2 linked regions of the Azospirillum brasilense genome follow. The protein of the gene in region 1 interacts with the protein of each later gene in a pairwise test. Links are inferred from orthologs where the notes say so. Each region holds a gene or a part of one and is shown in the gene's direction. Other genes may lie near its edges. The genes, in order: AMK58_RS07370 and dnaA.

Region 1 (3,201 bases):
GCCGTGGCGCGGGAGCGGGCGGCCCATGCCGGACTGGCCGGTCAGGTCCGCTTCGAGTTGCGCGACTACCGGCAGATGGACGGCCGGTTCGACCGCATCGTCTCGGTCGGCATGTTCGAGCATGTCGGGGTGCCTCATTATCCGGCCTTCTTCGTCAAGCTGCGCGACCTGCTGGCCGAGGACGGGGTCGCGTTGCTTCATGCCATCGGCCGATCGGATGGACCGGGCTCAACCAACCCGTGGTTCCGCAAATACATCTTTCCCGGTGGCTACTCGCCCGCCCTGTCGGAGGTGATCCCGGCGGTGGAAAAGGCCGGGCTGTGGAACACCGACGTCGAGATTCTGCGCCTTCACTACGCCGAGACGCTGCGCCACTGGCGGGAGCGGTTCGCGGCACGGCGGGAAGATGCCCGCGCGATGTACGATGAGCGCTTCTGCCGGATGTGGGAGTTCTATCTGGCGGGGGCCGAGATCAGCTTCCGCTACCAGGGGCACATGGTTTTCCAGATGCAGATCGCCCGCTCGCTGGGAGCCGTTCCGCTCGTCCGCGATTACATGCAGCGCGCCGAAACGGCCTTGGCCGACGCCGTGCCCCGCCCCCTGCGCACCGGCCGGAACGTCGGTGCCAGCAACGCTTGACCAGAGGTGTCCGCGCCACATCGGCCCACAGGTTTTGCTCCGGCCCAAGCTCTTGATAGAACTTTTGAATTCCGCCTTACCCCCAGCTTTCACCGGCTGTGGGCAAAAGTTACTCACAGGAATGTGGGTATCCTTAACCCGATCGCACAGCTTTGCGTCCCGCCCTTTGCTAAAGTGCCGCCATGGATGACAAGACCACCCAGCTTTTCGAGCCGCGCCCCCTCGACGGCGGGCTGTCCCGTGCCGCTGCCGTGAAGCCGACGGCGGAATACCGCACGCCGCCGCACAACGAGGAGGCCGAACAGGCGCTGCTCGGCGCCATCCTGGTGAACAACAAGGCGTATGAGAAGGTCGGCGAGTTCCTGCGCGCCGAGCATTTCTACGACCCGGCGCACCAGCGCATCTTCTCGGCCATTGCCAAGATGGTGGAGCGCGGCCAGATCGCCAATCCGGTGACGCTGAAGGCCTATTTCGATAACGACGTCGAATTGGCACCGGATGGTGGCGCCGGCTATCTGGCGCAGCTCGCCGCCAACGTCGTGACGGTGGTCAACGCGGGCGATTACGGCAAGACGATCCACGACCTCTTCCTGCGGCGGCAGTTGATCGAGGTCGGCACCGACATGGTGAACGAGGCGTATCAGCACGACCTCGACATCGACGCCATGGACCAGATCGAGACGGCGGAAAAGCAGCTCTTCGACCTCGCCTCAACCGGGGACGTGCGCGGCGGCTTCGTCGCCTTCTCCGAGTCGCTGAAGGCGGCCATCGCCACGGCGGAGACGGCCTTCCGGCGGTCCAGCCACGTCACCGGCGTGACCACCGGCCTGCGCGACATGGACCGCAAGTTGGGTGGCCTGCACCCGTCGGACCTCATCATCCTCGCCGGGCGCCCCTCCATGGGCAAGACGGCGCTGGCCACCAACATCGCCTTCAACGCCGCCAAGGCGCACATGCGCACCAACGGCGGCGAGGGCGCGCCGGTCGGCTTTTTCTCGTTGGAAATGTCGGCCGAGCAGCTCGCCACCCGTATCCTTGCCGGCGAGGCCGAGGTGTCGGGCGACAAGATCCGCCGCGGCGAGATCAAGGACAGCGACTTCCCCAAATTCGTGGCGGCCAGCCAGGAACTCAGCCGTGTCCCCTTCTTCGTGGACGACACGCCGGCCCTGACCATCGCGGCGGTGCGCACCCGCTGCCGCCGGCTGAAGCGCACGCACGGTCTGGGCATGGTGGTGGTGGACTATCTCCAGCTCCTGCGCGGCGGCTCGACCAAGGGCAACGAGAACCGCGTGCAGGAGATCTCGGAGATCACCCGCGGCCTGAAGGCCATCGCCAAGGAATTGGAGGTGCCGGTGCTGGCGCTGTCCCAGCTCAGCCGCGCGGTGGAAATGCGCGAGGACAAACGGCCGCAGCTCGCCGACCTGCGCGAATCGGGCTCCATCGAGCAGGACGCCGACGTGGTGATGTTCGTTTACCGCGAACAGTACTATCTTGAGCGCGCCGAGCCGGCCCGCCGGCCGGAGGAGACGGAGGACAAGTACAACGACCGCTACGCCAACTGGCAGAAGCGCTACGCCGAGGTGCACAACACCGCGGAGGCGATCATCGCCAAGCAGCGCCACGGCCCGATCGGCAGCGTCCGCATGTTCTTCGACGGCCAGTTCACCAGATTCGGCGACCTCGACACGACCCATGACTTCGGCCCCACTGAGTGATCCGCTGGCACGCGCCGGCGCCGTTCTGACCATCGACCTCGGTGCGGTGGTCGCCAACTGGACGCAGCTCCGCGACCGGGTGGCGCCCGCCGAGTGCGCCGCCGTGGTCAAGGCGAACGCCTATGGCCTGGGAGTGCAGCGCGTCGTTCCGGCGCTCGCCGCTGCCGGCTGCCGGACCTTCGTGGTCGCCCAGTTCGATGAGGCCCTGGCGGTGCGCGCCGTGGCGCCGACGGAGGCCCGCGTGCTGTCGCTGGGCGGCCTGCCCGCTGGCACCGCACCCGACTTCACGGCCCACCGCATCCTTCCGGTTCTGAACCATCTGGGCGACATCGCCGCGTGGCAGGCCCACGCCAAGGCGCAGGGAACGGCCCTTCCCGCCGTCGTCCACATCGACACCGGCATGAACCGACTCGGGCTCGGCCCGGACGAGCTGGACACGCTGGTCGGGGACCTCTCCCGGCTGGAGGGGGTGGACGTCCAGGTGTGGATGACCCACCTTGCCTGCGCCGACGAAGACTCGGTGATGAACAGCCAGCAGCTCGGACGCTTCCGTTCGGCGATCGGGCGGCTTCCCACGGCCAAGGCGAGCTTCGCCAATTCCTCCGGGATCTTTCACGGAACGGCCTTCCATTTCGACCTCGTGCGGCCCGGCTGCGCACTCTACGGCGTCAACCCGACGCCCGCCGCGTCGAACCCGATGCGGGACACCATCCGGCTCGACGCCCGGCTGCTTCAGGTGCGCAACGTTGACAGCCCTATGACCGTTGGCTACGGTGCCACGCACCGCGTTGCGGCGAGAGGAAAAATCGCAACCATCGCAGTGGGTTATGCCGACGGATATCTGCGC
Region 2 (3,274 bases), 1.4 Mb from region 1 along the record:
GCGTATAAGGCCCCCTCGCACTGGGACAGGCGTGTCGTCCGGAGTAGGGTTTTCATGGCCAATCATAAGTCTGCTGAAAAGCGCATTCGTCAAACCGCGCGTCGTACGGAGATCAACCGTAACCGCGTCAGCCGTATCCGTACCTTCGTGAAGAAGGTCGAGACGGCGATCTCGTCCGGCAACAAGGCTGAAGCCGCTGAGGCTTTCAAGGCCGCGCAGCCGGAAATGATGCGTGGAGCCTCCAAGGGCGTTCTGCATAAGAACACCGTGTCGCGCAAGCTGTCGCGCCTGTCGGCCCGCATCAAGGCTCTCTGAGTTTACTCGGCGTTATAAAGCCGCGCACCAGGTCTGGGCGCGGCTTTTTGCGTTTTTGATAAGTACAGTCTCCGTTCTTTCCGAGTCCTCCGGCAGAACTCCGGTGGGACAGGGGATCGCGGCTGCTGGGCGGCGATTCGCTCCCGGCGGTCCTGGTCTTTCGTGAGGGCAGGGGCGCGTTTCGGAGGGGTTGCGTGATTTTTGCCGCAGTCCGGACCGTTCGCTTTCTGTCCTATTGCCACGGCGAGGGCGGCTGATTAGACTTTCGATCCGTTGGGAATGGCGCACTGATGTTGCCTTTAATGTCACGCGCCGTTTGCTAAAGGACGGAGACGTTCAAAGCGGCGGGCAACGCTGCGGGACGCTCAAGAAGCTCGACTCAACCCGTTGCTCCTGGAGCGATGCTTTTCTTAAAACTCGACGTGGCTAAGGCGGAGTCCAACTTCGCCGAAGGGATAGTATTGCCGCCCAGTTGGGAGGCATCCACTGTTGGAGTCTTCAGGAGAGGAACGTTTTGAAGGCGCGGGGCCTAAGTTAAGGGGTCCGGGTTCAGTCGGGCGGGACGGTGCCCCCTGCGGCGCGGGGCCGTCCGGGGGGAAAGGAGCGGGGTAGGGGAAGCATGTCGGTCGGCGCGTCGTTGGATCAGCAGTGGGCCCGCATCCGGGGCCGCCTCAAGGACGAGGTGGGCGAGATCGCCTACCGCAGCTGGCTGCAGCCGCTTTCCTTCGCCGGCATCCGCGGCGGGGAGGTGCGCATCGTCGTGCCCACCCGCTTCATGCGCGACTGGGTGCTGACCCACTACGCCGACCGCATCCGCAACCTGTGGGCCGGCGAGAATCCGGACGTCCTGTCCATCGACGTCGTGGTCGCCTCCGCCAACGCCCCGTCCATGCTGATGCCGGACGAGGACGCGGGCGAGCCGTCGCGCGACTCCGCTCCGGCCGACGGCGCCGGCGGCGGCGGCCCGGTTCCCCAGGCGCCCGCCCCGCGGGCCGCGGCGCTCAGCCAATCCGCTCCCTATGGGGCCGCCTCCTACGGGGCCAATTCCTACATCGGCTCATCCTATTCGGCGGGACCGCCCTCCTTCGCGTCGGACGAGTCGCCCACGGCGGTCGCCTCGGTGCTGGAGGACCGGACCGACATCTCGGCGCCGTTGGACCCCCGCTTCACCTTCGAGAATTTCGTGGTCGGCAAGCCGAACGAGCTGGCCCACGCCGCCGCCCGGCGCGTCGCCGACGCCACCTCGGTCACCTTCAACCCGCTGTTCCTCTACGGCGGGGTCGGGCTCGGCAAGACGCACCTGATGCACGCCATCGCCTGGCAGATCCGGCGGAACGATCCGAACCGCAAGGTGATCTACCTGTCGGCGGAAAAGTTCATGTACCAGTTCATTCGGGCGCTGCGCTTCAAGGACACCATGGCCTTCAAGCAGCAGTTCCGCTCGGTGGACGTGCTGATGATCGACGACGTGCAGTTCATCAGCGGCAAGGACAGCACCCAGGAGGAGTTCTTCCACACCTTCAACGCGCTGGTGGACCAGAACCGTCAGGTCATCATCTCCGCCGACAAGAGCCCGTCCGACCTGGAAGGCATGGAGGAGCGGCTGCGCTCCCGCCTCGGCTGGGGCCTCGTCGCGGACATCCACCCGACCACCTACGAGCTGCGGCTGGGCATCCTGCAGGCCAAGGCGGACGCGCTGAACGCGGCCATCCCGCTGAAGGTTCTGGAGTTCCTCGCCCACAAGATCACGTCCAACGTGCGCGAGCTGGAAGGGGCGCTGAACCGCATCGTCGCGCACGCCGAGCTGGTCGGGCGGGCCATCTCGCTGGAATCGACGCAGGAGGTGCTGCACGACCTGCTGCGCGCCAACGACCGCCGCGTCACCATCGACGAGATCCAGAAGCGGGTGGCGGAGCATTTCAACATCCGCGTCGCCGACATGCATTCGGCCCGCCGCGCCCGCGCCGTGGCCCGCCCGCGCCAGGTCGCCATGTATCTCGCCAAGCAGCTCACCGCCCGCTCCCTGCCGGAGATCGGGCGCAAGTTCGGCGGGCGCGACCACACCACCGTGATGCACGCGGTGAAGAAGGTGGAGGAGTTGCGCACCACCGACCCCGCCTTCGCCGAGGACGTCGAGCTTCTCCGCCGCATGCTGGAGAGCTGACGGCTTCGAGGCGGTCCCTCGGGCCGTTACAGGCCGATGAAGTTTGCGCCCACTCCCGCTTGAGCCATGGACGGCGCCCGGATATCGCGGCACAGTTGCCGCTGCGGCGGAGTCCGGCTGGACCGGCCCCGCGGCCGGCCCCGCGATGGGCATGGCCGGCATGATTTCGGGCCAATAAGAAAAGGGGAGAGCAGGTGCCATGACCAAGGTTCCGGAAACCACCAGCCTGGAACAGCGCTCCAGCGCCGAGACGCAGCGCGCCGCCAAGGGCTTCACCCGCCGCCTGCTGCTCCAGGGGACCGCCGCCGCCGCGGGCGTCGCGGCGGTCGGCCCCTTCATCCTGCGCGAGGGTCGCGCCGCGTCGGGCAGCGTCAAGATCTTCTCCTGGGCCGGCTACATCAGCCCGGACATGCTGGCCGACTTCGAGAAGAAGACCGGCATCAAGGCCAGCCTGACCGAATACGGCACCAACGACGAGCTGCTGAACCAGCTCAAGGCCACCGGCGGCGCCGGCTTCGACATCATCCACCCCACGGTGGACCGCGTGCCGAACTATGTGGAGTTCGAGCTGGTCCAGCCGCTGGACGAGTCGAAGGTCAAATGGGACGGCTGCCTGAAGTCGGCGGTCGAGGGCTCCGCCGCCATGGGCGGCGTGGTCGGCGGCAAGCGCTTCTTCGCCCCCGCCGACTGGGGGACGGAGGCCATCGCCTACGATCAGGCCAAGGCGCCGCTGACCTACGGCACGGCCAGCTACGGCGACCTGTGGAAGCCGGAGCACGCCGGCAAGGTGACGGT

The links.
Region 2: the proteins of AMK58_RS07370 (region 1) and dnaA interact in binary tests that used the Escherichia coli proteins (3 or more experiments, as listed by UniProt). The link is inferred for Azospirillum brasilense from one-to-one orthologs.

The regions. Positions count from the first base shown.
Region 1 is NZ_CP012914.1:1,603,785-1,606,985, reverse strand. The notes cover bases 202-3,087. They hold AMK58_RS07370 (replicative DNA helicase), read left to right. Parts: upstream 202-821; coding sequence 822-2,354; downstream 2,355-3,087. Other genes in these bases: alr (alanine racemase), read left to right, coding at 2,332-3,087; AMK58_RS07375 (SAM-dependent methyltransferase), read left to right, coding at 202-639. Also shown: more of AMK58_RS07375, read left to right, coding at 1-201; more of alr, read left to right, coding at 3,088-3,201. UniProt on the Escherichia coli protein: The main replicative DNA helicase, it participates in initiation and elongation during chromosome replication. Travels ahead of the DNA replisome, separating dsDNA into templates for DNA synthesis.
Region 2 is NZ_CP012914.1:186,557-189,830, forward strand. Bases 248-3,206 are described here. They hold dnaA (chromosomal replication initiator protein DnaA), read left to right. Parts: upstream 248-934; coding sequence 935-2,479; downstream 2,480-3,206. Other genes in these bases: rpsT (30S ribosomal protein S20), read left to right, coding at 248-315; AMK58_RS00915 (extracellular solute-binding protein), read left to right, coding at 2,679-3,206. In the rest of the region: more of rpsT, read left to right, coding at 55-247; more of AMK58_RS00915, read left to right, coding at 3,207-3,274. UniProt on the Escherichia coli protein: Plays an essential in the initiation and regulation of chromosomal replication. Binds in an ATP-dependent fashion to the origin of replication (oriC) to initiate formation of the DNA replication initiation complex once per cell cycle.